Regions from separate parts of the Thalassotalea insulae genome, predicted to be linked through region 2. Evidence: predicted binding sites of a transcription regulator. Region 2 holds the regulator's gene; the other holds the start of a gene.
What was found. The regulator sigma-54, encoded in region 2, starts transcription at its own class of promoters, with help from an activator protein. The targets are predictions, from matches to a motif close to GTTGGCACGNNNNTNGNNT.
Positions count from the first base shown of each region.

Region 1 (15,995 bases), 550 kb from region 2:
GATCAGCCAGCAAAATATCCGCCAGTAACGGCGCGGTACATAAGCCTCTCGCCCCTAAACCGGTTAATAAATACAGGTTTTCAATTACTGGAGCTGACTGATTAATGCGCCAGTTTTTATCTTTCGCTAAATGGGCATAGCGTTTTTTATGCTGCTCAATATCAGGCATGGCGCCAACCACCGGCAGGTGATCTGGTGTCATACAACGTAATCTTGCCTTACTAGCCGTTATATCTTGTTGCTGCCAGTGATTTAGACTAGGCAGGCAACGCTGCAACATATTTAGGTTATATTGATCATCTTTGATACTGGCTTGAGTATTGTGGCTGTGCTTTTCAAATGTAGCGCCAATGCAATGAATATTATTGTGTGATGGTGTTAAATAACCTTTATGACACAATACCGTACTAAGCTTATTTATTTTTTCATTGCTTGCTAACGAGGTCACCTGACCGCGTACTGAAGTTAATGGCAATTGATTGATATAGGGAAAGTCGATGGACTCGGCACCGCCGCAAAATACCACCACCGACGCATTAATATCTCCTTTATTGGAATGTAACAGCCATTTTTTATTTTCCAATTGGGTCATGCCGTGAATATTAACTGAGGTTTTAATTTTCAGTTGATTGTTGACCGTAGCTGCTTGTAATAATTGTGTCACCAGTTCAGCTGGGGCAATCCAGCCGGCATTAGGCATAAATAATCCGCCAAAATCTAGTGCAATATTGGCTAACTCACTAGCCTGCTGCTTTGATACACTATGAATAAGTTCATCTGGCCAGGGATTATTATCAGCGAAAATTTGCTGTCTTTGTTCCAGCGCTTTTTTATAGGAAACTTCTAATAAGCCGCACCAGCGATGGCTGAATGAATAGCCTGATTTTGCCAGTGATTTATACTGTTTCAGAGCATGCCAAAACGCTTGCTGATAGAATCGGCTAATATCATCAACTTGCTGATGTAATAGTGGATAAATGGCGCCAATGGCATTACTTGAAGCTCCTTGAGCGATTGCTTTATCACGGCAATACAAGGTGACCTTGATGCCTTTTTCTGTCAGCGCATAAGCGGTGCAGGCTGACGCAATGCCGCCGCCAATAATAGTGACATGTTGTGGTTTAGCTATCTCAGTGCGCAGTTGATAACCTTTACCACTGGTTCTATTTTGCTGGTATTTTCCTACGAGTATTTCTTTCTTTTTCCCTTGATAGCCCTGTTTTTCTAGTCTAAAACCTGCTTGCTGTAATCCGCGGCGAATAAAACCGGCCACGGTAAAGGTACTGATAGTCGCTTGCGGTTTTGATAACCGTGCCATTTGTTGGAAAAGTTCGGGTGTCCACATCTCTGGATTTTTGGCTGGGGAAAAGCCATCGAGATACCAGGCATTAACTAAGCCCGGGGATTTTCTCGGTAATAGAATCTGTGACAGGCTGTCAGTTGCATCCCCCAGATAAATAGTCAATGCCACCTTGTTTGTCACTATGTTAACGTCTAACCGTTGGTTGAGTTGTTCGGGATAGCAATCTAGTAATATGTTGACTTCATCTGTTAATTGCTCAAAGCATCTTAGGGATTGTGCCAGTTGTTGACGTGTTAACGGGTATTTCTCTGTACTGATGAAATGTAGCTTTGGCAATTTATGCTGCTTAGCTAATTTAAGGTAAAGGTGTAAAGTCAGTAAAAAGTTCAGCCCGGTACCAAAACCGGTTTCACCTATGACAAATTCTCCTTGATTAGCGAGCAATTGCTGTTTAATTTGATTGCCATTAATAAAGACTTGCTCGCTTTGTTGAAAGCCAGACTCGGTATCAAAATAGATGTCGTCGAATTGCTCGGAATAGGGCGAACCATCTTCTTGGAAAGTTATTTTATTATCAGTGGTCACTTTATGATCTTTTTTACTAATTAGTGCTATACACAGCGAATATTTTACCTATACTTGCCAGCAATTGTCATGGTTTGAATAAATCAGTGTACAAGTGTACACTGAGCAGACCAGTATGAGGGGCAAAATTCTGTATGATACGCCCGAATTTTTTAAATTTTAGATGGTTAGTTAGATGAAACGAGTAGTGATCACCGGATTAGGTATTGTATCAAGTATCGGTAATAACGCGGAAGAAGTGTTAGCTTCATTAAAAGCTGGACGTTCAGGAATTACCAAATCAGAAAGCTTTGAAGAAAAAGGCTTACGTAGTCAGGTTTGGGGTAATCCAACGTTAAACACGAAAGATCACATCGACCGTAAAGCCATTCGTTTTATGGGGGATGCTGCAGGGTATGCTTATGTTGCTATGCAAGAAGCCATTGACGATGCAAAATTAACAGAAGAACAAGTGTCTAATTTCCGTACCGGTATTGTTGCTGGCTCTGGTGGTGCTTCATCAGATAATGTCGTAAAAGCTGCCGACACGTTACGTGAAAAAGGCGTAAAACGTGTTGGTCCTTATGCAGTACCAAAAACTATGTCTAGCACTTGTTCTGCTTGTTTAGCGACGCCGTTTAAAATCAAAGGGGTAAATTATTCAATCAGCTCAGCTTGTGCCACCAGTGCTCATTGTATTGGCCATGCTGCGGAACTTATCCAATTAGGTAAACAAGATATTGTTTTTGCTGGTGGTGGCGAAGAAGTAGATTGGTCATTAGCGATGATGTTTGACGCTATGGGGGCATTATCTACTCAGTATAACGATACACCTGACAAAGCGTCTCGTACTTACGATGCTGACCGCGATGGTTTTGTTATTTCTGGCGGCGGCGGTATGGTGGTTGTCGAAGAACTTGAACACGCTTTGGCTCGTGGCGCGCATATTTATGCTGAAATTGTTGGTTATGGTGCGACTTCTGACGGCTATGACATGGTAGCCCCAAGCGGGGAAGGTGCGGTACGTTGTATGCAGCAAGCGATGCATGGTGTTGAAGGAAAAATTGATTATCTTAATACACACGGTACGTCTACCCCAGTTGGTGATGTTAAAGAATTAGGGGCCATTCAGGAATTATTCGGTAATGATTCACCAGCGATCAGTGCCACTAAAGCAATGACAGGTCATGCTTTAGGTGCTGCCGGGGTTCATGAAGCCATTTATTCATTATTAATGATGGAAAACAACTTTATTGCACCATCGATTAATATTGAAACGTTAGATGAGCAGGCCCAAGGGCTTGATATTGTTTCTGAAACTCGTGAAGCGGAGTTAGATTTAGTGATGTCTAACAGCTTTGGTTTTGGTGGTACTAACGCGACCTTAGTAATGAAAAAATACAAATAACCGTTAGCGGTCTGTATAAAAGCCGTTAACTTACGTTAACGGCTTTTTTTATGTACAGGATGTACGGTATAACGTGGGTTCATGGATGAATAGGAACGTATATGTACAGGATGTACGGTATAACGTGGGTTCATGGATGAACAGGAGCGTATATGTACAGGGTGCATGGACGCGGAGGTAGAGAGAAGCAAGATGCCAGACCTGATAATGTACGGTCGTTTTTTTTGTTCCAGAGAAAACCTAGCTATCGATGAGCGTGTAGAAATACCATCGTTTTTTGGGTGATCTGCAACCTGTGTTTGATAATTAATATATAAAAGTCATAAAGTTAATGAAAATCTTTTTCGATGAAAATATGCCGTTTGCCCGTGAATTTTTTAGTGACTTTGGCGAACTAACGGCATTTGCCGGCAGAACCTTGACCACAGAGCAAGTTGCAGAGGCTGACGTGCTGTTAGTTCGTTCTATTACTGAGGTCAATCAAAGCTTATTAGCGGCGAATAATAAACTACAATTCGTTGGCACAGCGACCATAGGTGTCGATCATATTGATCAACATTATTTACGGCAGCGCGGCATTAACTTTAGTGCTGCACCGGGTTGTAATGCGATTTCAGTTGCTGAATATGTGTTATCGTCATTAGTGGTGTTGGCAGAGCGTTATCAACTAGTATTGCAAGACCTGACGGTGGGTATTATTGGCGCGGGTAATACCGGGAGCAGATTAAGCGAAAAGCTAGATGCTATTGGAGTAAATTATCTATTATGTGATCCATTACTAGCGCAAAATGACAATGACCAAAGGGAATTCGTTGCGTTAGAGCAGGCATTAGCGTGTGATGTTATTTCGCTGCATGTTCCTAAAACTACGTCGGGTGATTATCCAACTTATCATTTACTAAATGAGCAGCGACTTTCACAACTTTCTTCTAAACAGATATTAATTAATGCCTGCCGAGGGGAAGTCACAGATAACCAAGCCTTGTTGAAAATGAAACAGCGGGGACATGGAGTAAAATTGGTGCTCGATGTTTGGGAAAACGAACCGCAAATTTTAACTGAGCTGATCTCCTACTGTGAGATAACAACTGCACATATTGCTGGTTATAGTTTGGAAGGCAAAGCGCGTGGTACGGAAATGCTCTATCAGGCATTATCTCGTTTATTAAATAAACCTGTTGAAAAGTCGCTGACGGATTTTTTACCTGATTCTGGAATAAGTCATATTGAAATAAACCAAGGATTTGACGAAATTTTACTAAACCAACTGGTTAAAATGGTTTACGATGTCAGGCGCGATGACGCGTTATTTCGTCAGCAAATAGGTCATCAACAGGAAACTGCACTAGCGTTTGATCTTTTACGTAAAACTTACCCTGCTCGCAGGGAGTTTTCATCGGTTAACGTTAGCAGCAATCAACAGCACCAGTCGGCATTTGCACATCGGCTTGGTTTCGGTAATTTACGGTAATTTAACAAGTTAAAATTGAGAGAAGGGCATGGCACAGAAATTTGATGTTTGCGTATTAGGAGCAACAGGATTGGTTGGTAAAACCATTATGGAAATTCTTGAGCAACGAGATTTTCCTGTGAATAAACTTTACCCGTTAGCGAGCGCTCGCTCAGCTGGTGAAACGATTGAGTTTAATGGTGAAACCATCGAAGTGATTGATGCTGATACCTTTGATTTTAGCTTAGCTCAAATAGGATTTTTCTCTGCTGGTGGTAGCATTTCGGCAAAGTTTGCGCCAATTGCAGGTGATGCTGGCTGTATTGTTATCGATAATACCTCAGAATTTCGTTACGAAGCAGATGTGCCTCTAGTGGTGCCAGAAGTTAATCCACAGGCATTAGCGGAATATCGTAATCGTAATATTATTGCTAATCCAAACTGTTCAACCATTCAGATGATGGTGGCATTAAAACCGATTTATGATGCAGTAGGTATTGAACGGGTAAATGTCAGTACCTATCAGTCGGTTTCAGGTGCCGGTAAAGAAGCGATGGATGAATTAGCGAAACAATGTGCGGATCTGTTAAGCGGTAAGCCGATTGAATCAAAAGCATTTTCTCGTCAGATCGCGTTTAATGTGATTCCGCAAATTGATGTCTTTATGGAAAATGGTTACACCAAAGAAGAAATGAAGATGGTGTGGGAAACTAAGAAAATACTCGGTGACGAGAATGTTTTAGTCAATCCTACTGCAGTTCGTGTGCCGGTATTTTTTGGCCATGGTGAAGCCTTGCATATCGAAACCAGAGAGCAAATTTCTGCAGAGCAAGTTAAAGAGCTTCTTAAGCAGGCTCCAGGGGTTGAAGTTTGTGAAAAGGATGAAGATTTTCCAACGCAAATTGGTGAAGCCAGCGGTGTTGATGCGACATTCGTCGGCCGTATTCGTGAAGATCTTAGCCATAATAATGGTATTAATATGTGGATTGTTGCCGATAACGTTCGTAAAGGCGCAGCAACTAACAGTATTCAGATCGCAGAATTATTAGTAAAAGAATATTTATCTTGATCTGTTAGAGATAAATTATCGGGTAATAGCTAAGTACTCGATTTATTAAAGAAAAATAAAAACTCGTCGTTATAGTTAACGACGAGTTTTTTTGTTATAACTGAGGTTAACTTGACAGGGAATATTATAGTCGTTTGGCTGTGATATACTTGTTTGGAATATTTTTTGCTTTGTTTTATCTGGACTTAGTTGTGCCAAACTATTGGCGTCAGATAAAAATAATTAGGAAACCTTAATGCAACGACTGTTACGCCTGTGCCTGTGGCAGGTTTTAATTATCAGTATTAGTTCTTTTAGCGCTGTCTCATGGTCTGCCGAAGAAGGTGGGATCCGTATTCGAGGTCCAAAATCCAGTGATCAATTTCCTTTTGAGCAATATGGCCCGATAACGTCAAAAGATACTTTATGGAATATTGCTTTGCAGGTGCGACCAGACCCAGCGTTTTCTGTCTATCAGGTCATGCAGGCATTATATGAAAAAAATCCACAAGCTTTTCATGATAATAACCTCAATCATTTAATTGACGGACAATACCTTAAACTACCAACGCCGCAGGAAATTGCGGCGATTAATCCACAAGTAGCGCAAAAAAAATCGGATCAAGATGATCAGGAGTGGCAAAGCAAGGTGGCGAAAACTGCAGCCTCTAAGCCTAAGGAAATAAAACCTGCCGTCGATGTAGTCAATAAGAAAGATTTAGAGCAAGCAAAAAGTGAAATTAATAATCAGCTGCAAAGTTATGATGATTCACAAAAACAACGATTAGCCACTATTCAAAATGATGTATTGGACTCGATTGATGGCCTGCAGGCGATTTTAAAAGAGAATGAAGAGTTACGTAACAAGCTAAATAGTTTTAACGATAAATTAGGCGAAATGCAGCAGGAAGTGGCAAAAGGGAAAGAAGTTGAGCTGCAGTTAATGAATACTAATGCGATGTTGCAGGCGTTATTAGATAAAGCCGAAGCTCGTGAACAAGAACGCCTATTAGAAAAACAGCGTCTAGAATTGGAAAATAACGGCTTTATTAATAGTCCTTGGTTTATTGTATTAACGTTATTGTTTACCTCTTCACTGGTTGCTGGCGGGATATTCCTGTTCTTTAGGAAGAAAAAACAAGCGAATGCTGATGCCGATACATCAGAGTTTGAGTTAGGAAAAATTGCAGCAGCTAAACCGGAAAAACAGCAAGAAAATAAGAAAGGTGAAGAGTTAACACTTGATGATGAATTGTCGTTAGACGACGAGTTATCTTTGGATGATGAATTATCGTTGGACGATGAGCTGGCGATTGATCTCGCTGAGGGTGATGACAATGATGACTTATTAGGTGGCGATATCGATTCGTTAGCTGATGAATTACTCGACGATGATGTCATACATCTCGATGACGATTTAGATGATCTGGATGATTTAGGCGATCTCGATGATCTGGAAGAAATTTCACTCGACGATGTTGATGATGCGCAGCTCGAACCAGATGAAGAACTGCTAGACGGAGAGTTAGATCAGGGAGATCTGGATTCTTTACTGTCAAATATCGATGAAGAAGTTGGTGAGCCAGAAGAAAATGATGATGAAATCGTCGAAGAGTTAGAAGGCGGTGAGCTTGATCAAAATGCGCTCGATGAATTGCTGATGGAAACCGGAAGCGATGACGCTGAGGATATTGTTGAAGTCTCAGGTGAAGAAGAGCTGACAGAGCCTGATGATATCGATGCCTTAATGGACTCTATGGCAAGCAAAGCGCCAGCCGCGGATGAAGTACCAGATAATGCAGAGCTAACCGATCCCGATGATATTGATGCCTTGATGGAATCTATGACAGGGGATTCGATGGCAGATGATAGCGCAGAACCTACAAGTGAAGCGCCAGCCGCGGATGATACCCCGGATAATGCAGAGCTAACCGATCCCGATGATATTGATGCCTTGATGGAATCTATGACAGGGGATTCGATGGCAGGAGATAGCGCAGAACCTACAAGTGAAGCGCCTGTCGCAGATGATATCCCGGATAATGCAGAGCTAACCGATCCCGATGATATTGATGCCTTGATGGAATCTATGACAGGGGATTCGATGGCAGAAGATAGCGCAGAACCTACAAGTGAAGCGCCAGCCGCGGATGAAGTTCCAGATAATGCAGAGCTAACCGATCCCGATGATATTGATGCCTTGATGGAATCTATGACAGGGGATTCGATGGCAGGAGATAGCGCAGAACCTACAAGTGAAGCGCCTGCCGCAGATGATATCCCGGATAATGCAGAGCTAACCGATCCCGATGATATTGATGCCTTGATGGAATCTATGACAGGGGATTCGATAGCAGGAGATAGCGCAGAACCTACAAGTGAAGCGCCAGCCGCGGATGATATCCCGGATAATGCAGAGCTAACCGATCCCGATGATATTGACGCCTTGATGGAATCTATGACAGGGGATTCGATGGCAGGAGATAGCGCAGAACCTACAAGTGAAGCGCCAGCCGCGGATGATATCCCGGATGATGCAGAACTGAGCGATCCCGATGATATTGACGCCTTACTCAATTCAATTAACGATGATCAGCCGGTATCTTCGGCAGCAGAACAGCGCAAAGAAGATAAAAATCTAGAGGTTAGCGACCAAAGCGAAATTGATGCGTTATTAGGAGAGGTTGAACCTAGTTCGTCTGCAACAACTGAAGATCAGGTTGAGCCGCAGGATAACCATCAGGAGTTAATTGCTAATTTTAGCGATGATTATGTTGCTCCATTTCTATCGGCAGATTTAAGCGCTATAGCTCAGCAACAAGCGACAGATACCGATGATAGTGATGATGAACCCGTTCAACAAGTGATCGATGATGATCTCGATATTGATGCACTTATTGCTGATGTTGAGCAGGGCAGTCAATCTGATGATGAGCCGTTAGATATTGGCGATGATATTTTGTCAAGTGAACAGGCACCTAGTGATGACTCGTCGACAATAGATGACAGTATTTTAGATGAAGTATCTGGTGAGTTTGATGAGTCGACATTAAGCCAGTTATTGCAGGACGAGCAGCAAGAAACCTCTGAAGATGAATTACCACCAGATTTTACCAACAGTGAAGTGTTAGCTGATTTGTTAGCGGAAGAGCAACAAACTGGTGAAGGTAAAGCTGATGATAGCGATATTTTGGAAATTAATGATATTGAACAGCTGGATAATGTAGATTTTGATGAGTTGCTGGCTAATATCGAAGAAGAAGCTCCACCTGGTAGTGATACCAGTGTTGACATAGAGAGTGATGATCAAGCACAAGAGTTTACTATTGGTGATGAGTTAGACAATGAATCAGACGTGAGCCAAGATGAACGTGATTTTATCTCGGTTGATGAATTAATTTCTGATACACAGGATGATTCAGATGAACAAACAGAACCTTATGAGCAAACTAATATTGATGTCGGATTAGGAGAGTTTCCTGAATTTACCACAGATGTTAATCAAGTTGATGTTGATGAGGAAGATGACAGTGGCGTCGCGGCTAAACTGGATTTAGCGAAAGTGTATATGGAAATAGGGGATAACGAAAATGCCGAAGTTATCTTGCAGGATGTATTAAAGCTCGGTGATTCAGAGCAGCAGCAGCAAGCACAAAAACTGCTGGATGATCTAGATTAACTGTTAATTTGTCAGTATTAAAAAAGGCCAAAGTATGACTACTTTGGCCTTTTTTAATACTGATGGTGTTACTCGCAAAATTGTAACAAATAGTGGATAATGCGCGCGGATTTTTATGCGAGTGATACCAATTAAAATAACTATTTAATTGGGATGTGTTGATGAGAGATAACGGGAGAACGAATGCGTTACGCCTTAGGTATTGAATATGATGGTAGCCAGTATTATGGTTGGCAGCGTCAGAAAAGCGTGATCAGTGTTCAGCAGACATTAGAACAAGCATTATCGAAAATTGCTGCTGAGCCGATAGAGGTCGTTTGTGCTGGGCGTACCGATACCGGAGTTAACGCGACTAATCAAGTTGTTCATTTTGATACCACTAAAGTACGTAAAGACGTAGCCTGGACGCTTGGTGTTAACACTAATTTACCCAAGGATGTTGCGGTGTCATGGTGTCAGCAAGTGACTGAGGATTTTCATGCGCGCTTTAGCGCTACCGCTCGTCGTTATCGTTATATTATTTATAACAATAATCTGCGTTCGGCTATTTTGAGTCATGGCTTGAGTTTTTGTCATTACCCGTTAAATGAACAGCTAATGCATCAAGCGGCACAATTTTTAGTGGGGCAGCATGACTTTACTTCATTTCGTACTGTACATTGTCAGTCGCATTCTCCAATCAGAACCTTATTGCATTGTAATGTTACCAGAAAAGGGGATTACATTATTATTGATGTAAAAGGCAATGCGTTTTTACACCATATGGTGCGCAATATCGCTGGCAGTTTAATGAAGGTGGGGCAAGAACTTAAGCCGATTAGCTGGATCAAGGAAGTACTGGAAGCAAAAAATCGTTGTCTGGCGGGTATCACAGCACCTGCGGCTGGGCTGTATTTTGTTGATGTTGAATATCCAGCAGAATTTGCCTTACCAAAGCGGACATTAGGACCATTATTTTTAGATTAGTTGTTTATTGTACAAAGCCCTAAATTTTTACCCGATAAAATTTTACAAAACAGACCAGTTTTTTCTATCCATAATACGTTAAAATATGGTCTAATTAGTGGTTATACTTAGATATTATAAAAATTTACAATTTAATGGCTATTTATTAGCGGTTAAATGATTCTCATGCATAGGCAAAAGTGAAATTATGAGCTGGATTGAAAAGATTCTCCCGAAAGCAAAATCGACTCAAAAACGTAATATTCCAGAAGGTGTCTGGAGCAAATGTACTTCCTGTAATGCGGTGCTTTATAAAGTTGAATTAGACCGTCAAATGTCGGTTTGTCCTAAGTGTGATCACCATATGCGCATTAGTGCCCGTAAGCGTATCGAAAGCTTTTTAGATCTTGGTGAACGTGTAGAGTTAGGAACTGAATTTGAGCCTCAGGATATTCTAAAATTCAAGGACTCTAAGCGTTATAAAGACCGGATTTCAGCGGCGCAAAAAGCAACCAATGAGAAAGATGCCTTAGTGGTAATGAAAGGTGAATTACACGGTATGCCAATTGTTGCTGCGGCATTTGAATTTGCTTTTCTAGGTGGTTCTATGGCCTCGGTAGTAGGGGCACGCTTTGTAAAAGGGGTTGAATATTGTCTCGAACATAACTTACCTTTTGTTTGTTTCTCTGCCAGTGGTGGTGCCCGAATGCAGGAAGCCTTATTTTCACTGATGCAGATGGCTAAAACCAGTGCTGCGTTGGCGAAAATGAGCGAAAAAGGCTTACCCTATATTTCAGTATTAACCGATCCTACTATGGGGGGCGTTTCTGCCAGCTTGGCAATGCTAGGCGATGTTAATGTTGCTGAGCCGAAAGCGCTTATTGGTTTCGCTGGGCCACGTGTTATTGAACAAACGGTTCGTGAAAAATTACCAGAAGGTTTCCAGCGTAGTGAGTTCTTAATCGAAAAAGGCGCAATTGACATGATAGTCGATCGCCGGGAAATGCGTGATACTTTAGCGCGCTTATTATCGAAGTTTACTGGTCAGGAATTAAAAGCAAGCTAGCGTTAACAATTACTTTATGAGCGAAATTATTAAAAGCCACTCTGAGCGTACGCTCGATGAGTGGCTTTATTATTTAGAAAGTATTCACCCAAGTGAAATTGATATGGGGCTTGAACGTATTGCTGTCGTGGCAAAGCGTTTAGCTATTGATTTGTCATTTGCTCAAGTGGTGACTGTTGCTGGTACTAATGGTAAAGGTACGACCTGTGCGTTTATCGAAAACGCCTTGTTAATGGAGCAGCGTTCAGTTGCTGTCTATTCTTCTCCGCATATTACAGAATTTAATGAACGTTTAAGAATTAATCAGAAGGATGTTGCGGACCAACCATTAGTTAGGGCGTTTGAGCAAATAGAGCAGGCGAGAGCTGAAATCTCTTTAACTTACTATGAGTACACCACGCTGGCCGCATTGTTAGTGCTCATGTCGGTTAAACCGGAATTTATTATTTTAGAGGTTGGTTTAGGTGGGCGGCTGGATGCCACTAATATTATCGATGCGAATATTGCAGTCATCACCACCATAGATTTAGATCATCAGGCATTTTTAGGTAATACCCGGGAAGCCATTGGCGCAGAAAAAGCGGGTATTCTTCGGCCACAGCAACCCGCGGTAATAGGTGATAAGCAGCCGCCAGCTTCGGTGTTATCTTATGGTGAGCAATTGAGTGCTAATTTGTACTGTCGTGGACGCCAATTTACTATTGAGCCGCAACAAGATGGTAATCGTTGGCGTTGGCAAAGTGAGCAAGTGATCTATGAGCTGTTACCACGCCCTCATATTCCCCAAGACAATGTTGCTACGGCGTTAATGGTGTTAAAGCTTTTAGCGATAGAGCTTAGTAATCAGCAGGTTATTACGCTCATTGAGCAAACTAAAGTCGCCGGCAGAACTGAAATCTTAGTAGATGGTTGTCAGGTGATGTTAGATGTTGGTCATAATCCATTGGCAGCACGCTATCTTGCGGACCAAGTAAAAGAGGTAAGTGCTAAGCAAGTACATGCAGTCGTCGGTATGCTGTCAGATAAGGACATAGTTAATACCATTAAGCCATTAATACCTTATATTGATCATTGGTACCTTTGCTCATTAGATGTTGCAAGAGGGGCTAACGCTGCTCAGCTACGTGAGGTATTTACTGAGCAAGATGCGAAAAATTTATTATCTTTTGACAATGTGAGTGAGGGTTATAAAATGGCAAAAGCTCACGCGGGTAAGCAGGATCTTATTTTAGTTTTTGGATCTTTTGTTACCGTTGCACAAGTCAAGTCATTGTATAATTAGGAGTTCTCTTGTCTACACCGTTTCAAAATAGATTAGTCGGTACCGTTATTGTTGCGGCAATCGCAATTATCTTTTTACCTGATCTACTTGATGGAGATAAGAAAACCTATCAGGAAGAGTTTGAACCTATTCCTGCTGCACCTACTATAGATTTTAAGCCCAAAAATCATGACTTCCCCGAGGATAAACTATCATCGCTAGCTAAGGAGCAATTGGTGGATGAAACCGCCGTTGACGATGACTCTGAAGCGTCGATTGATAATGAAGTGCAGAAGATAGCAACAGAGAAGGTTGCAGTGAAACCATTAGCTAAATCTGATCAGCTTAAACAAGTTCAAAGTGTTAAAAGTGATTCACTACCAGCAAAAGCGGTTGCTAATCAGGCTTGGGTGATCCAGTTAGGTAGTTTTCGTCATAAAAATAATGTTGATGAGCTAGTGAATAAATTAACTAAAGCCGGTTATAAGGCGTTTACTCGCCCTATTAAGACCAAAACCGGGACATTAACTAAGGTATTTGTCGGGCCGGAATTAATTAAAACCAGCCTTGAGAAAAAGATACCTGAATTGAAACAGTTAACTCAGGTGGAAGGAAAAGTCGCCAGATTTTCACCGACAAAATAATAATAATGTTAGTACTTTGAGCGGTCGTTCTGATAGAATGCGCGCCTCAAATACGAGTAATATTAATTGAGAACTCTCGATTTATGGTTTGGATAGACTATGCCATTTTGGCTGTCATAGGTATTTCAACGTTAATTAGTCTTGTTCGTGGCTTTGTCAAAGAAGCTGTGTCGCTGGTTATCTGGATAAGTGCCTTTTTTATTGCCAGTACTTTCTACGCCAAACTTGCCACTCTTCTTACCAATATCTCCGATGCTTTCTTACGTAATGGCGCTGCTATTGCCATTTTATTTATTACCACGCTTATTTTAGGCGCATTAGTTAATTATGTTATTAGTCAATTGGTGGCTAAAACAGGACTTTCAGGTACAGATAGGGTGTTGGGCATTGTTTTTGGCGCGCTGCGTGGTGTATTAATAGTTAGCGCGGTATTGTTTTTTATCGATGCGTTTACCCCTTCATCATCTAGTCAGTGGTGGCAAAGTTCTCAATTAATTCCAGAATTTACATTAATAATTGAATGGTTTTTTGAATATCTCAAACAATCATCCAGTTTTCTAAATCAAGCTTAGTTCGGCGGAGAGAAACACCATGTGTGGTATAGTTGGCATTGTAGGTAATACACCGGTTAATCAATCATTATATGACGGTTTAACGGTACTACAACATAGAGGGCAAGATGCAGCTGGCATCGTTACCATTCACGATAATACCTTTAGGTTGCGAAAAGCTAATGGCTTGGTCAAAGATGTGTTTCATACACGTCATATGATGAGACTGCAGGGCAATATCGGCATCGGTCATATTCGTTATCCTACCGCAGGCACTTCAAGTTCATCGGAAGCTCAGCCTTTTTATGCTAACTCTCCTTTCGGTATTTCGTTGGCTCATAATGGTAATCTGACCAATGCAGATGAATTGAAAGATTGGTTATATAAAGAAGCCTGTCGTCATGTCAATACCACTTCTGATTCTGAAATTTTATTGAATATTTTAGGTCATGAATTACAGCAAGGCGGACGGTTTGAATTAACACCTGATGATATTTTTAAAGCGATTGCCAATGTACATAAACGTGTTCGTGGAGCATACGCAACTGTTGCCCTGATCATCGGTAACGGTATGGTTGCATTTCGTGACCCTAATGGTATTCGACCATTAGTGTTTGGCAAAAGAGAAACAGAAAAGGGCGCAGAATACATGGTAGCGTCTGAGTCTGTGGCATTAGATGCCTGTGATTTTACTTTTGTGCGTGATGTATCACCTGGTGAAGCAATTTTTATCTCTGAAGATGGTCAACTGCACAGCAAGCAATGTGCGGAAAATCCGAGCTTTAACCCTTGTATTTTTGAATACGTTTATTTTGCCCGCCCTGATTCAGCAATAGATAAGATTTCGGTGTACGGTTCTCGTGTTGAGATGGGTAAAAAGCTAGGTGAAAAAATTGCAAAAGAATGGGCAGATGAAGATATTGATGTGGTTATTCCGATCCCCGAAACTTCTTGTGATAGTGCCTTACAAATCGCCCAAACCTTAGATTTACCTTACCGTCAGGGCTTTGTTAAAAACCGTTATATTGGCCGTACTTTTATTATGCCGGGCCAGGAAATGCGTAAAAAATCTGTCCGTCGTAAGTTAAATGCTATTTCAACTGAGTTTGCGGGTAAAAATGTTTTACTTGTTGATGATTCAATTGTTCGTGGCACCACATCAGAGCAAATCATAGATATGGCTCGTGCGGCTGGTGCGAAAAAAGTGTACTTTGCCTCTGCAGCGCCTGAGATTCGTTTCCCTAATGTTTACGGTATCGATATGCCGAGTGCTACTGAGTTGATTGCTCATGGCCGTGATCTGGATGATATTTGCCAATTGATTGGTGCTGATAAGTTGATCTTTCAATCGATTGCTGACTTAGAAGCGGCTGTTGCTGTGGCAAACCCGGATATTAAGCAGTTTGAAACTTCAGTGTTTGATGGTCAATATATCACTAAAGATATAGATCAGGGCTACCTGGAGAAACTGGATGCATTACGAAATAATGAGAGTAAAGAGTTATCGGATAAAAATGCTGACTCTATTATTGATATGCATAATGAAGGGGCGGAATAAAGCGCTCACTTTCGTTGCAATAAAAAACGCTCCTTAAGGAGCGTTTTTTGCTTTTATTAACAGTGGTTATTAAGAAATGTATTCTGCGCCAAATCCCATGCTGAACATGATAGCGCTAATTGCCATTAACGACACTAACAAGACTAATCCGCAAGTTACTACTGAACTTGCGTAGATAAAGCCTTTTTCTTCTGGAATGTTCATCATAATAGGTACACCAGAATATAAAAGGTAAACTGAATAAGTTAATGCCGCTAAACCTGCTAATGCGACAAACCATAAAACAGGATAAAGCGTCGTCAAACCAACCATAAGTAGTGGGGTGGCGGTATAAGCGGCAAGTTCAAGTGACTGGGTAAAATCCGGTGATGCGTCAAAAGTTTTTGCCATCCATTGGATCAAATATGCTAAGGCAAAAACGCCAGCAATCAAGCCTGCATACATGGCAACGGCCATCGCAATTGCGTGGGGCTCTGAGATTTTGATGACATCACCTGCACCAATAGACCAGCCGATGT
Region 1 covers NZ_BSST01000001.1:821,744-837,738, reverse strand. Annotated here, with positions in the region: gene mnmC (bifunctional tRNA (5-methylaminomethyl-2-thiouridine)(34)-methyltransferase MnmC2/FAD-dependent 5-carboxymethylaminomethyl-2-thiouridine(34) oxidoreductase MnmC1) at 1-1,888, opposite strand, end outside; gene fabB (beta-ketoacyl-ACP synthase I) at 2,064-3,275, shown strand; gene QQK06_RS03915 (4-phosphoerythronate dehydrogenase) at 3,607-4,746, shown strand; gene QQK06_RS03910 (aspartate-semialdehyde dehydrogenase) at 4,775-5,794, shown strand; gene QQK06_RS03905 (FimV/HubP family polar landmark protein) at 6,030-9,452, shown strand; gene truA (tRNA pseudouridine(38-40) synthase TruA) at 9,636-10,418, shown strand; gene accD (acetyl-CoA carboxylase, carboxyltransferase subunit beta) at 10,606-11,463, shown strand; gene folC (bifunctional tetrahydrofolate synthase/dihydrofolate synthase) at 11,480-12,745, shown strand; gene QQK06_RS03885 (SPOR domain-containing protein) at 12,754-13,368, shown strand; gene QQK06_RS03880 (CvpA family protein) at 13,452-13,940, shown strand; gene purF (amidophosphoribosyltransferase) at 13,960-15,477, shown strand; gene QQK06_RS03870 (Yip1 family protein) at 15,547-15,995, opposite strand, start outside.
Region 1: a site for sigma-54 is predicted at 5,947-5,965, ahead of QQK06_RS03905 (FimV/HubP family polar landmark protein). Genes of this name have one in related genera too.

Region 2 (15,995 bases):
AATACCGCATAATCAAAATGCACTACACCTTTAGACTCTTCTATGGTGGTTAACGGTCGATTATTAATTTCAACAGTCACATTGGGTTTGCCAGGCTCCACTGACAATTGCTGAAAATACTGCGACAAATTATGTGCTGCTTGCTGATCTAGCGGCGCATGATAGATTTCCGCCTGTTCCAAAGTACGCAGTCGATAATCAATTCCACTATCAACGTTGACCACTTCACAGTGCTGGTTGATTAATTTTATTGCTGGCAGAAAACGTGCTCGTTGCAACCCATTACGGTACAAATCATCGGGCACAATATTTGAAGTCGCGACTAAAGTCACATGATGAGCAAACAGCTCTTCAAATAATGTACCTAAAATCATGGCATCCGTTATGTCAGAGACAAAAAATTCATCAAAACAAATAATGCAGGTTTCGTTAGCAAAACGTTTAGCAATTATCTTTAATGGATCTGCCTGTCCGGCCAGAGATTGTAATTCCTGATGTACCCGATGCATAAAACGATGAAAGTGAACGCGCATTTTATTGTCAAAAGGCAAGCAATCGTAGAAGGTATCCACCAGATAAGTTTTACCACGGCCAACGCCGCCCCAAAAATACAGCCCTTTAATCGATCTCGGTTCTGATTTCGCTACCACACGTTTCCAGCGGTTAAATACTTTCTTAAACCCTGTTACTGGCAAGGGTTTATTTTGTAAGTCTTGATATAAACGTTGTAAATGACGGACAGCATTTTCTTGCGCGGCATCATGCTGAAAATCATCACGGGCTAAATCTTGGTTATACTTTTCTAGGGGAGATAGGTTAATCATTGCTACAATTTAATTAATGGTAAGTTTTTTCTTGAAAAACAAAATTTCGCATACATATTTATTTTTCGAGTAAATGAACTTACTAGAGTATGTTACTCTCTATTTTCACCAATTTTTTCCGCGAATACAATTTTCCGCGACTAGATAAAAGGTATCACCATTATGAATATCGTTATTGGAATCCTCATTTTTGCAGTTGGCGCTCTAGTAGGCTTTATCGCTAATAAAATGTTGTCAGCCAGCAATCAAGAACATCAACAGCTTGCTGAAAAGGCCAATCAAAGCGAAGCAACGTTAGCACAATATAAATTAGATGTTGCAGAACACCTTGATAATTCAACCCAATTATTGGAACAAATGAATACTACCTGTCAAAAAGCAATGCAACAAATGGAGCAAAGCACTAAGCTGCTGCAACAAGCGACCCCGGCAGAAGGTGAAGTAATGCCATTTTTCTCAAAAGAAACTCAGGAACAATTAGCGCAAACGGTCGCACTACGTCATAACAAAACAACACGTCCGGATAAAGAGATCACTGAAGCACCATTAGATTATTCTGGTGAATCTAGTGGTCTTTTTAACGATAAGAAACATACTGTTACAAATAGTGAAATTAATGAATAGGAACTTCTCTGAAAACAGGAAGTCTCTATTTGGGTATCAATAAGTTCGTTTGGAGAAATTTTACCAATGAAAAAAATGTCTGTTTTAATTAGTAGCGTTTTACTTTCAAGTTCTTTAGCTTTATCCAGTTTACCGGCTCACGCCAATCTTCCCGTTTCAGTCAACGGCCAGCAATTACCCAGCCTAGCACCAATGTTAGAAAAGGTAACACCTGCCGTAGTATTAATTTCCGTAAGAGGAACACATGAAATAAAGCAGCGAAATGTCCCTGATGCTTTTCGCTTTTTTTTCGGTAATCCAAGGCAAACGCCATCAAGAGAAAGACCGTTTCAAGGTTTAGGCTCAGGGGTTATTATTGATGCTGACAAAGGGTATGTTGTTACCAATAACCATGTCATCAATGAAGCAGATGAGATTCAAATCACATTAAAAGATGGTCGCCAGATAGAAGCAAAAAAAATTGGTGCCGATGAAAACAGTGATATCGCCCTATTACAAGTCGAAGCAGATAACTTAAAAGAAGTTAACATTGCCGACTCCGATAAATTACGTGTCGGCGATTTCGCTGTCGCTATCGGCAGTCCATTTGGTCTAGGCCAAACGGTTACCTCGGGTATTGTCAGTGCGCTTGGACGCAGTGGACTAAATGCCGATAACTTTGAAGACTTTATTCAAACAGATGCTGCGATTAACAGTGGAAACTCAGGTGGCGCATTAATCAATTTAAAAGGTGATCTGATCGGCATTAATACCGCTATTATTGGACCAAATGGTGGTAACGTTGGTATCGGCTTTGCCATTCCAAGTAATATGGTGAAAAACCTCGTCGACCAAATCATTGAATATGGTGAAGTTCGCCGTGGTGTATTAGGCGTAGCTGGCCGTAGTGTTACCGGTGAATTTGCTCAGGCAATGGAACTGGAAGAAGCACAAGGTGCTTTTGTTGAACAAGTGACTGAAGGTTCAGCAGCAGATGAAGCAGGTATTGAGGCAGGCGATGTTATTACTAAAGTTAATGGCAAGAAGATCCGCTCTTTCAGTGAACTACGCGGCAAAATTGGCTCTATCGGTGCTGGTAACGAAGTCAAACTTAGCGTTATTAAAACCAATGGCGATGAAAAAACCTACAAGGTTACGCTGAAAAAAGCAGAGTCTGCAAGTATAGAACCGGTCAGCATACACAAAATGCTTGAAGGTGCTGTGTTAGGAAATAACAACACCAATGAGGGGGTATTAGTAACATCTGTCGAGGATGACACTCCAGCCGCTATGATTGGTTTACGGGGCGGCGATATTATCGTTGGTGTGAACCGTCAACGTATCAAAAATATCGCTGAATTAAGAGATTACCTTAAAAATAATCAAGGTATCTCACTACTTAATATTATTCGTGGTAATTCGAACCTTTATATTCGTATTCGCTAATACTAAATTTTCTCCCCCCAAAAAAACGGCTCATGATTGAGCCGTTTTTTATCTGAATCAAAAATCATTACTGTTTGATACACTTGATTAAATGCTTTAACGCTTTCATCGGTTTATGATAATCTTCTCGCTAAGCCATATTAATAATAAAAATATTTTGAAACTTAAAAGCCTTATCAAATACGTCGTAAACTCCGCCAGTTATGGTATTTTGCTCGCCGTGATGCTGTTATTGCTAGTACCTGAATTACGGGAAAACAATGCCACATTGTGGAATATTTTTCAGGTAAATCCGAAAACTCAGCCAGCATTATCCTATGCTAAAGCGGTACAAGCAGCGGCTCCTGCCGTCGTTAATATCTATTCGGAAGAAATCCAAAACAACCCGAGTTACGTTCGCTCACAGCGTAAAAGCACAAGATTAGGCTCAGGCGTGATCATGGACAGCAATGGCTACCTGCTCACTAACTACCATGTAGTGCAAAATGCCAACCTGATTAATGTACTATTGCAAAATGGCCAGCAATATCACGCCGAACTTATTGGTTTTGATATCTATACCGACTTGGCTGTATTAAAAGTTAATGCGCAAAACTTACCCGTTATCCCCCAAAATAAAACACAACAGTCACTCGCTGGTGATGTGGTTTTAGCGATCGGAAACCCATTAAATCTAGGGCAAACCATTACTCAGGGAATTATTAGTGCAACCGGACGTATTGGACTAAGTAACACCAGCTATCTGCAATTTTTACAAATGGACGCCGCAATTAATAAAGGCAATTCAGGTGGAGCACTGGTCAATACCAATGGTGTGTTAGTGGGTATCAATTCACGCCAATTTACTGAAATTAACCCTCAGTTAAACGATATTCAAGGCATTTTCTTTGCAGTTCCTTACCAGCTCGCCTATAAGGTCATGCAGCAAATTATCGAAAATGGTCGGGTGATAAGGGGTTGGTTAGGCATAGTTTCCGACCATTATAATCAAACCGCAAAAGGTTTTACCATCTCAGGTATAGAGCCAAATGGCCCAGCTGATATTGCTGGTTTAAAAGTTGGTGATGTGGTGTACCAAATTGGCGAAACACAAATTGAAAGCACCAACCATGCCTTAGATATAGTAGCAGAAACCACGCCAGATACGACTTTAGTGTTTAAAGTTTATCGCAATAATGAGTCGCTCAGTATTCCGGTGAAAATACTGGAAAAACGCGGTTTATAGCAAACAGTTTTACCAAGCTGATGAATACCAATAAAAAGGCGCTGCTAAATTATTAGCAGCGCCTTTTCCTATCCTAAAACAAAGATTAACTGGCGTTAATTCGGGTAATGTTAGCCCCTAACGCCTGTAGCTTATCTTCAATATGCTGATAACCACGATCAATATGATAAATACGGTCAACCTGAGTTTCACTCGTTGCCACTAAACCAGCGATCACTAAACTCGCTGATGCTCGTAAATCTGTTGCCATGACCTGAGCACCGGTCAGTGAATCGACTCCATTAGTGATCGCTGTGTTACCTTCTAAGCGAATATCGGCTCCCATACGATGCAATTCAGGGACATGCATAAAACGATTTTCAAATATTGTTTCCGTCGTGGTTGCTGTGCCTTGTGCAACTACGTTTAAAGTAACAAACTGTGCCTGCATATCGGTAGGGAATGCAGGATGCGGCGCAGTGCGAATATTAACGGCCTTCGGACGTTCGTCCATCGACAATTCAATCCAATCGTCGCCAGTCGACACTTCAGCGCCGGCTTCCTGTAACTTGCTAATAACCGCATCTAAACTACCGGGGTCGGTATTAAGGCATTTAACTTTACCCTGAGTCACTGCAGCAGCCACCAAAAAAGTACCAGTTTCGATACGATCAGGCATCACCCGATATTCCTTTCCTTTCAGTTCACTGACCCCTTCAATGGTTAAGGTATCTGTACCGGCACCACTCACTTTAGCGCCCATGGCGTTGAGGCAATTCGCTAGATCAACAATTTCCGGCTCTCGTGCCGCATTTTCAATAATTGTTGTTCCCTCGGCTAATGCTGCTGCCATCATTAAGTTTTCAGTACCAGTAACACTGACGGTATCCATAAAAATCGTCGCGCCAGTTAAGCGACCGTGATTACGAGCAATAATATAACCATTTTCAACCTCGATATCTGCGCCCATTAGCTTTAAGCCATGAATATGCAAATTCACTGGACGTGCACCGATAGCACATCCACCTGGCAATGACACTTCAGCATGACCAAAACGAGCCAGTAACGGACCCAACACTAAAATAGAAGCTCGCATAGTTTTCACTAGTTCATACGAAGCTTTATGCTGATCAACCTTTGTTGCATCGATAGTTACCGCATTACTATCACGCCAGCTAACACTCGCCCCTAACTGCGTTAACAATTTAATGGTAGTCTCAATATCATTGAGCCTAGGTACGTTAGTAATAGTGATCGGGGTTTCAGATAATAAGGTCGCCATTAATATCGGTAAGGCAGCATTTTTAGCCCCCGAAATAACAACTTCACCATGCAGCGGTGTTCCGCCAATAATTTTAAATGCGTCCAAGTGAGTCTCTTTTGTGATTAGCTAAGGTTATAACGGGAGATTAAACATTTTTTCACGCTGCCAGTCTGCCGTGGTAAATGTTTTGACAGTCACAGCATGTATTGTGCCGTCGTTGATCACGCTGGCAAGTGGGGCAAAAACGGCTTGTTGTCTTTTGACGCGGCTTAAATCAGCAAAAAAATCCGCAACGGCAATAACGACGCATTGTGAGCCATCAAACTTTACATGTAACTCATCTAAAGTTAATGCGTCATTGATCAGTTTTTCAATTTCAGAAACTTCCACATACTTCTCCCAATATTCAAATTAGGATGATTATATGTGTTATTCCACTGGCAAGAAAGAATCAACCGCAGTTAATTTAGCTAAATTAACCAAGTCTCCGGGAAGATTGATAATTTTTAATTCAATGCCCTGCTTAGCAGCCAACTCACACATCAATAACAACCAGGCCAAACCTGCGCTATCCATTTTAGTAACCGCAGATAAATCAACGCGCAGAGTTTGCCCAGTAAGCAATGCGGCTGATTTTTTTTCAAAGCGCGTATTAATCGAGTGAATCGTTAATTCACCCGTTAAAATCAAATTCTGCTGCTGTTGAGTTATTTTTAACATAAAGAAGCCTTACTTAAAGACAATGTCTTTGCTGGCTTTTGCTTTCAGCATTTCAGTGACATGCGGCAAGCCTTTTTGACGGATCAAGCTACCTAGTTCAGCTTGTTTGCTATCTAACAAACTAACGCCTTCCGCCACCATATCATAGGCTTTCCATTCATTGGTCTTTCTGCTTTTTCTGACGCGAAAAGAAATATCAATCGGCTCACGACCCGGCTCTATTACGGTAGTTTTAACCGCAACCACTTTTTCTTTGCTAAAGTCTTTCGCCGGTGCGAACTTCACTTCCTGATTATTATAAAGTGTAAATACCTGCGCATAAGAAGTAATTAAATAATCACGAAACACCGGGACAAAATCTGCACGTTCACTTTTAGTCGTTTTTTTAAAGTTACTACCAATTACCTTAAACGCCGCATATTGATAATTAATATAAGGCATTAATTCTTCACGCACGATATCTTTTAAAATATTAGGGTTTTGCTGAATCGTGCTTTGCTCGTTAGCAAAACGCTTAAAAGTTGCATCAGCAACAGTCCGCACCATGGCATATGGGTCTTTCTTATCAACTTTAGTAGCAATGCCGGATGTACCGCCATCTAGACTACTATATATAGTCATCGCTGCCGGTGGTAATTGAGTCGCTCCATCTGGTAATACGCTTGCTCCATCTGCCGCTACTATTTGTCCGGAAAACATTGCAGCGAATGCCACTACGGCGATTTTTTTACCACTCATTGATTTATCCCCCATCATTAATCACCATTCCCCTGGCTAAATAAAAATTGTCCGATCAACTCTTCTAACACTAACGCTGGCTTAGTATCTTCAATAAAATCCCCGGCCTGTAATGTTTCTACCGACTCATCAATGAAGCCAGGTAGTAACCCGATATATTGTTCCCCTAATAATCCCGCCGTTAAAATTGAGACTGAAGTTGCCTCTGAAAAATTATTATATTGTGCGTAAATTTCCAAAGTAACCACAGGAGTATAATCTTCTTCATCCAGGCTGATTTTACTAACCCGTCCAACGACAACCCCACCGACTTTAATCGGAGAACGTACTTTTAAACCACCAATATTATCGAACTTTGCATAAAGGTTGTAGGTTTCACCATTACCAGAAATACCACTATCAGCAACTTTTAACGAAAGCATAAGCAATGCTACGATACCAATAGCAGCAAACAATCCAACCAATAATTCAACTTTTTTTGACACCATGTCATCCACCAAGTACTAAAAACTAAAACTTAAAAACATTACAAAACCAATTATTTTGTAAACATCAATGCCGTTAAAATAAAATCTAACCCTAACACTAATAGTGACGACTGCACTACAGTTGCGGTTGTTGCCCGGCTGATACCTTCAGAGGTTGCTTCACAATCATATCCCTTATAAACCGCAATCCAAGTAACGACAAAGGCAAAAACCACACTTTTTATCACCCCATTTAAAACATCATCTTGAAATGAGACTTGTGACTGCATCACCGACCAAAAGGTGCCACTATCAACGCCAAGCCAGTCGACACCAACTAAATGCGCCCCTAAAATTCCTACCGCAGAAAATATCGCCGCCAGCAAGGGTAAAGAGATAAAACCCGCCCAAAAACGTGGCGCTATCACTCGACGCAATGGATCAACGGCCATCATTTCTAAGCTGGATAACTGCTCTGTTGCTTTCATTAAACCAATTTCTGCCGTTAATGCTGAACCAGCACGTCCAGCAAATAATAGCGCAGCAACCACAGGTCCAAGTTCGCGCAATAACGACAAGGCTACCATTGGACCAAGGCTTGCTTCAGCACCATAACCGACCAAAATAGTATAGCCTTGAAGCGCCAGCACCATACCAATAAAAGTACCGGAAACGATAATAATAATGAGCGATAAAACCCCAACGGAATATAATTGATTAATCAGCAGCGGTATGCCTTTACGAGGGTTAGGCATATGTAGCAATGCCGACATTAACATCAAGATCGCTCGTCCTAACGCACTGGTACGCTCGATTACTTTACGCCCTAACAAAGTCAACGAATTTACTATCATGCGTTTTTACCTAATAATTCATCTTGATATGGAGCTGATTTGAAATGAAACGGTACCGGACCATCCGCTTCACCTTTTACAAACTGCTGCACTAGTGGCGACTCTTGCTGCGTAATTTGTTCAGGCGTTCCCTGACCAATAATCTTCTGTTCCGCAATAATATAGATATAATCAGCGATACTCATCACTTCAGGGACATCATGAGAAACAACAACCGAAGTTAATCCTAATGCATCGTTCAACGCTTTAATCAAACGGACAATCACCCCCATCGATATTGGATCCTGACCAGCAAAAGGCTCATCGTATAAAATAAGTTCAGGATCTAAAGCGATTGCTCTTGCCAACGCTGCACGACGTGCCATACCGCCGGATAATTCACTCGGCTTTAAAAACCTGGCACCACGTAATCCCACAGCTTCCAGTTTCATTAATACCATTTTTTCAATCAAAGCTTCCGAAAGTTGTGAATGTTCACGCATCGGAAAGGCAATATTGTCGTACACCGACATATCGGTAAATAAAGCGCCACTTTGAAAAAGCATACTCATGCGTTTTCTCGCCTCATAAAGCGCCTGACGAGATAGTGTAGGAATATCTTGACCATCAAAAAGTATTCGACCAGATTCTGGCTTTAACTGACCACCAATTAAACGCAGCAAGGTAGTTTTACCTATACCACTTGGTCCCATAATCGCCGTCACTTTTCCCTTCGGGATGGTTAAACTAATATCATCATAAATGATACGTTCATCCCGTTTAAACGTCATATTTTGAATATCAACCAGAATTTCTGACATGTTTATTTTAGATCGCCGCGTTTAACTATTGTTTACAAAGAGCGAATTCTACCCTAGCAGCACCCAGACTTCATCCGAAATTAACAACTTATTATGTTTAAAATACGTAAGAAAACGTGTAAAAACGTAAAAAAGTGTAAGTTGGCAAAATATCACACCTATTGCATCGTTCACATACCACCTACTGATAGACCTGATAATTAGGAAATATTTTCTCGTTCACCATTAAAAACTATCATTCTTTAACATTTTTTGATTTTCCCCTTTTTTTTTCATCCACAACCAGCGACAATTCAGCCTCAATATTCGGAGTATTTAATGTTTGTTCAAATATTAATCTTACTAGTTTCATTAGTTACCTTAGTGTGGAGTGCTGACAAATTTGTCTTTGGTGCTTCTTCACTTGCCAGAAATGTCGGTATATCACCGATGATCATCGGTTTGACCATAGTCGCTATGGGCTCATCGGCGCCGGAAATGATGATTGCCGCCACGGCTTCATTGAACGACAATCCCAATACCGCTATAGGTAATGCTATTGGCTCCAATATTACTAATATTGCACTAGTATTAGGGATCACCGCACTACTACATCCACTTTCCGTTTCATCAAGCACGGTCAAACGCGAAATTCCGCTAATTTTGGCAATTACCGCATTAGCTTACTGGATGCTTGCCGATCACAATTTTAGTTTCACTGAAGGTTTAGTGTTACTTACCGGTTTCTTTGTTTATATTTTTACCTTGCTGTTCATCACCTTAAAACGAGCAAAAGAGCACAAAATAGACGACGCAATGATCATCGAGGCAGAGCTGGAGCTACCTGAGGCAGTTAGTACCCCTTCCGCTGTGCTCTGGCTAGTCATAGGTATAATATTACTGCCATTAAGTGCCAGCTACTTGGTTGATGCTTCTGTTTTTATCGCAAAAGCATTTGGTATTAGCGATTTAGTGATCGGTTTAACCGTTATCGCTATCGGCACAAGTTTACCTGAACTTGCCGCCAGTATTATGAGTATTGTCAAAAAAGAAGACGATCTGGCCTTAGGCAATATTATTGGCTCCAACATTTTTAATATTTTGGCGGTCTTATCACTCGCTGGCGTTATTGCACCTGGTGAAATAGACCAAGATGCCTCAGTACGCGATGCTCCTTACATGCTTGGTGTCACCTTTCTCCTATTTATTCTGTGTTTTAGTCGTCGATTTGGCAATTTCAGGATCACCCGCTTTAAAGGGTTATTATTGTTGCTGACATTTATCGCCTATCAACTGCTATTATTTAGTCAATTAAAGAACTAATAACGCTATGAAAAATTTTAAGCAATTAGCTAAACAAGTGATCACAATTGAGCAACAAGCCATTGCTGAACTCGCACAATTTATTGATGATGGTTTTGAACTAGCCTGCCAGCTAATGTTCAATTGTCAGGGGCGAGTTATCGTTATTGGCATGGGTAAATCTGGACACGTTGGCGGCAAAATAGCAGCAACATTAGCCAGTACCGGAACCCCTGCTTTTTTTGTTCATCCTGGAGAAGCCAGCCATGGCGATCTCGGCATGATCACTGCCAACGATGTGGTATTAACCATCTCAAACTCAGGTGAAACAGGTGAAGTACTGGCGATCATTCCGGTGATCAAACGTATTGGCGCAAAATTAATCGCCATGAGCAGTAATCCAAAATCGACTTTAGCAAAGTTGGCAGATACCCATGTCTGTATTAAGGTTTCTCAAGAAGCCTGCCCGTTAGGACTCGCACCGACGTCCAGCACTACAGCAACGTTAGTCATGGGAGATGCGTTAGCGGTGGCTTTACTCAACGCCAAAGAATTCACCGCCGATGACTTTGCCCTTTCTCATCCAGGCGGCAGCCTAGGTAAACGTTTGTTATTACGTTTGCAAGACATAATGCATGAAGGTGAACGCTTACCTTTGGTAACTGCGCAAGCAAAAATTAAAGAAGCATTAGTAGAGATGTCACTCAAAGGTTTGGGCATGACCGCAGTAGTTAATGACAACAACGAGCTGATCGGCCTCTTTACTGACGGTGATTTACGCCGGATATTGGATGAAAAAATTGATATTCATCAAGATGAAATAGCCTCGGTAATGACGAAGAACCCGACAGTAGCAAATAAGAATATGCTCGCTGCTCAGGCATTAAAAATTATGGAAGATAAAAAAATTAACGGTTTAATCATCACTGATGAAAATAATCAACCGATCGGTGCAATGAATATGCATGATTTACTCAAATCAGGAGTACTTTAATGGCACAGACCTTATATGGTGAAGTTGCAGATAACATTATTGCCAAAGCTAAAAAAATTAAACTCTTTGTCTGCGATATCGACGGCGTGTTTTCTGATGGTCGCATTTACTTAGGTAATAATGGTGAAGAACTCAAAGCATTTCATACCAAAGATGGTTACGGCATTAAAGCCTTAGGTGCTAGTGGCGTCGATGTAGCCGTGATCACAGGCAGACAATCTAACATTGTACAAACCCGAATGAGCGCATTAAATGTTAAACACATAGTGCAAGGAGAAGAAAATAAACTGCCAGCACTACAAAACATTATGATAAAACTGAAGCTCTCAGCAGAACAGGTTGCCTATATTGGTGACGACATGCCTGACTTTTCCTGTATGGAATTTGTAGGCTTAAGTATCGCGGTTAGTGATGCACACCCTGCCATATTATCGTGCGCCGACTACACCACTGTTACCCGAGGTGGCTTTGGTGCTGTACGAGAAAGCTGTGATCTGATCATGCAAAGTCAGGATAGTTTACAATATGCCTCAGGCGCCAGTATATGAATAAAACCAATACGCTGGCACTCCTATTTTTCCTCGCTTCTATTATCGCCTATAGCATCATAGAATGGCATCGAACTAGCGTTGGTGAAGATACGTTCATAGAAGATGACATTACGCCGGATTTTATCGCTGAATCACTAAATAGCGAAACTTTTAACCCTCAAGGAGAGTTATCCTATATTATCGATGCAGCTCGAATGGAACATTATGCCAGTTTAGCGGTCACACACTTTGAGTTCCCTAAATATACCTTATATCCAAACAATAGCGATTCTCCATGGAAAATAACTGCAAATGAAGGCACACTTTACAATAACAATAGGGTAAAATTGGAAAATCGAGTCACACTCGTTGCAACAGATAACACTAGTTTAATTCAGGAAATTAATGGAAAATATTTAGAATTGGACTTAAAAACAAATATTATTAGCTCAAACAATAAGATAGAGATTAAAGGAAAAGATTTCTTGATGACAGGCTCAGGGCTGATAGTTGACTTAAACACTAAACAAGTAACACTAACAAACCATGAAAAAACCATTTATCAACATCATCAGAAATAGCTTACTCAGTTTCGGTGTTTTTCTAGGATTAGTGAATCAAGCCTACGCAGAAAAATCGGATCTTAAGCAAGAAATTAAAATTGATGCCGCTCGTCAGGCAGCAGATCTCAAAAATAAAATCTTCAGTTATATTGATGATGTTGTCATCACTCAAGGTTCTTTGATAATTGAAGCTGATCTAGTGCAAGTACTAACTGAAGCGAAAACCGACAATAAAACCTATATTGCCAAAGGCGATCCCGCCACATTTAAACAAACATTAGAAGATGGTACGCCTATTTATCTGCAAGCCAATGAAATCAAATATCAACCAGGTAAAAATACCGTTATTATTTCCGGTAATGCCGAGTTACGTCAGGAAGGCAGTAAAGTCAGTAGTAGCATTATTACTTATAACTTTCTGACCGAACAAGTACTGGCAAATAGTGACAGCAACGAACGCGTTCAAACGGTATTACAGCCACAAGCTTTAGATAAGAAGAAAAAATGACTCGCGCTACTTTAATTGCTCAAAACCTTGCCAAATCCTATAAAGGTAGAAAAGTTGTCAAAAACGTTGGCATGAAAGTCAAAGAAGGGCAAATCGTTGGCTTACTAGGGCCAAATGGTGCCGGTAAAACCACGTCTTTTTATATGATAGTAGGTCTGGTTAACAATGACAGTGGCACTATTACCTTAAATGATGAAGATATTACTTTACTGCCAATGCATGAAAGAGCGCGTAAAGGCATAGGTTATTTACCTCAAGAAGCGTCAATCTTTCGTAAACTCACTGTCTATGAAAATATTATGGCGATTCTGCAAACCAGAAAAGAACTTTCTGAAGTGGAGCGGGAAGAACAACTCGAGCACCTGGTCGAAGAGTTTAATATTGGCCATATTACCGAAAATTTAGGCATGAGTCTTTCCGGTGGTGAACGACGCCGAGTTGAAATTGCCCGAGCATTAGCCGCAGAACCAAAATTTATTCTGTTAGATGAACCATTTGCCGGTGTCGACCCCATCTCAGTAGGAGATATAAAAAAAATTATTCTACACTTAAAGCAACGAGGCATTGGAATCTTAATCACAGACCACAATGTCAGAGAAACACTAGATGTTTGTGAGCATGCCTATATTGTCAGCCATGGCGAATTAATCGCCGAAGGCAATGCAGATCAAATTCTTGCTAATCAACAAGTAAGAGATGTATACCTTGGTGAGCAATTCACGCTATAGTTATGATATGCTCCAGAGAAGATAATGATAACAATTAACAGGAAATATATTCATTAATGCGCCCTAGTCTGCAGCTCCGAATTGGACAACAACTTACAATGACGCCACAATTGCAGCAAGCAATCAAACTGCTGCAATTATCCACATTGGATCTTCAACAGGAAATTCAGGAAGCGTTAGAAAGCAATCCTTTACTAGAGGTCGATGAATCAACTCCAAACAATCAGGAATCGCAGCCCGATCATTTAGAAGAAGCTTTTTCCGCCACAAGTTCATCACCAAACAATGACTCATCCGATGGTAGTGAAGATTCAACACCTACTGCAGATGAAATCAGCACTACAGAAGCCATGGATAAATCGGATATCCCGGAAGAATTAAATATTGATACTACCTGGGACGAATCTTTTAGTGCCGGTGTATCTAGTTCAGGCGTAGGCGTTGCTTCTGAAGATTATACTTACCAAGGTGAAACCACAGATTCCATTCAAGATCATCTGCGCTGGCAAATGGAACTTACACCTTTTAGTGAAACAGATTTAGCCATTGCCACGGCTATTATTGACGCCATCGATGATGCTGGTTACTTAACGGTAACGGCAGAAGACATTTTAGAATCTCTTGGCCATGAAGGCGTAGAATTAGACGAAGTGGAAGCCGTACTCAAGCGCATTAACATGTTTGATCCCGTTGGTGTCGGTGCTCGCTCGATCCCTGAGTGCTTATTGATCCAACTGAATCAGTTTGATAAAAGTACGCCTTGGCTAGCAGAAAGCAAGCAGATCATTACTGAGCATATAGATTTATTAGGTAACCGTGATTATCGACAAATCATGCGTAAAACCCGCTTGAAAGAAGATCAATTGCGAGAAGTCATTAAACTCATTCAATCATTAGATCCTCGTCCTGGCGACAGTGTTATTAAAAGCGAAGAGCAATACGTTATTCCAGACGTCTCGGTCGAGAAGAAAAACGGTCGTTGGGTAGTTGAACTTAATCCAGATACAGCACCTAAACTTTCTGTTAATCAACAATATGCTTCAATGGCACGTTCAATGAAGTCATCCAGTGACAGCCAGTTTATTCGCTCTAACCTGCAGGAAGCGAAATGGTTTATTAAAAGTCTGGAGAGCAGAAACGATACCTTATTAAAAGTTTCCAATTGCATAGTACAACGTCAGCAAGGCTTTTTTGAACACGGCCCAGAAGCCATGCGCCCTATGGTACTAAATGACATTGCCGAAGCTGTTGATATGCATGAATCGACCATTTCCCGTGTAACTACCCAAAAATACATGCATACCCCAAGAGGGATTTTTGAACTGAAATATTTTTTCTCCAGCCATGTCAGTACCGAAAATGGCGGAGAGTGCTCTTCTACTGCAATTCGCGCGTTAATCAAAAAACTCGTGGCAGCAGAAATTCCAGCTAAGCCATTAAGCGATAGTAAAATGGCAGAATTATTAGCTGAACAAGGTATCAACGTTGCTCGTCGCACTATAGCCAAATATCGTGAATCTTTGTCTATTCCTCCGTCGAACCAACGTAAGAGTCTTCTTTAATTAACAATAAGGATTTAAGCTTATGCAAATTAATCTTGCCGGTCACCATGTAGAAATTACCGACTCATTACGCGAATCTGTTCATAGCAAGTTTGCAAAGCTAGAACGACATTTTGATCATATTAATAATGTCCATGTCGTGCTAACCGTAGAAAAACTAAATCAAATCGCCGAAGCAACCGTGCATTTAAACGGTAACGAAATACACGCTAAAGCTGAAAATGGTGACATGTATGTCTCTATTGATGCCTTAGTCAGTAAACTGGATAAACAAGTATTAAAATATAAGGGTAAGCTTAATCAGCACTAACCCATTCTTTATGTCAAATTCGAAAGAACCTTATGAATTTATCTGACATCATTACTCAGGACTGCACCATGTGTGCAGTTCCTGCTACTAGCAAAAAGAAAATGCTAGAAACGCTGTGTGAAAAAGCAGCAGCCTCCAACACTCACTACAACACTTATCAGTTACTTGAAAGTTTATTGGTCAGAGAGAAAATGGGCTCAACCGGCATAGGTAACGGTATTGCGATTCCACATGGACGATTACCACACGGAGAGCAAGTGATTGCTATCGTGGCAACATCAGCAAATCCCATTGCCTTTGACGCCATAGATAACCGCCCGGTCGACATTTTTATCGCGCTATTTGTACCTGAAGAACATTGCCAGCAACACCTATCGACATTACAAAGTATTGCAAAAATCTTTAGTAATAAACAGGTATGCAAACAGGCAAGAAAGTGTCAAAGTAATGCCGAATTATATCAGTTAATCAAAGACAACTGTTAACACGGCTAAAAGGAAATCAATATTAATGAAACTCACGATTGTCAGTGGCCGTTCTGGCTCTGGTAAAACTGTAGCTCTTCGCGTTCTAGAAGATTTAGGTTACTACTGCGTTGA
Region 2 covers NZ_BSST01000001.1:1,369,977-1,385,971, forward strand. Annotated here, with positions in the region: gene zapE (cell division protein ZapE) at 1-824, opposite strand, end outside; gene QQK06_RS06260 (Z-ring associated ZapG family protein) at 987-1,448, shown strand; gene QQK06_RS06265 (DegQ family serine endoprotease) at 1,515-2,873, shown strand; gene QQK06_RS06270 (S1C family serine protease) at 3,031-4,098, shown strand; gene murA (UDP-N-acetylglucosamine 1-carboxyvinyltransferase) at 4,184-5,446, opposite strand; gene QQK06_RS06280 (BolA family protein) at 5,474-5,731, opposite strand; gene QQK06_RS06285 (STAS domain-containing protein) at 5,771-6,061, opposite strand; gene QQK06_RS06290 (MlaC/ttg2D family ABC transporter substrate-binding protein) at 6,071-6,799, opposite strand; gene mlaD (outer membrane lipid asymmetry maintenance protein MlaD) at 6,817-7,287, opposite strand; gene mlaE (lipid asymmetry maintenance ABC transporter permease subunit MlaE) at 7,338-8,120, opposite strand; gene mlaF (phospholipid ABC transporter ATP-binding protein MlaF) at 8,117-8,920, opposite strand; gene QQK06_RS06310 (calcium/sodium antiporter) at 9,239-10,222, shown strand; gene QQK06_RS06315 (KpsF/GutQ family sugar-phosphate isomerase) at 10,230-11,195, shown strand; gene kdsC (3-deoxy-manno-octulosonate-8-phosphatase KdsC) at 11,195-11,743, shown strand; gene lptC (LPS export ABC transporter periplasmic protein LptC) at 11,740-12,306, shown strand; gene lptA (lipopolysaccharide transport periplasmic protein LptA) at 12,272-12,796, shown strand; gene lptB (LPS export ABC transporter ATP-binding protein) at 12,793-13,524, shown strand; gene QQK06_RS06340 (RNA polymerase factor sigma-54) at 13,581-15,086, shown strand; gene hpf (ribosome hibernation promoting factor) at 15,109-15,396, shown strand; gene ptsN (PTS IIA-like nitrogen regulatory protein PtsN) at 15,429-15,881, shown strand; gene rapZ (RNase adapter RapZ) at 15,907-15,995, shown strand, end outside.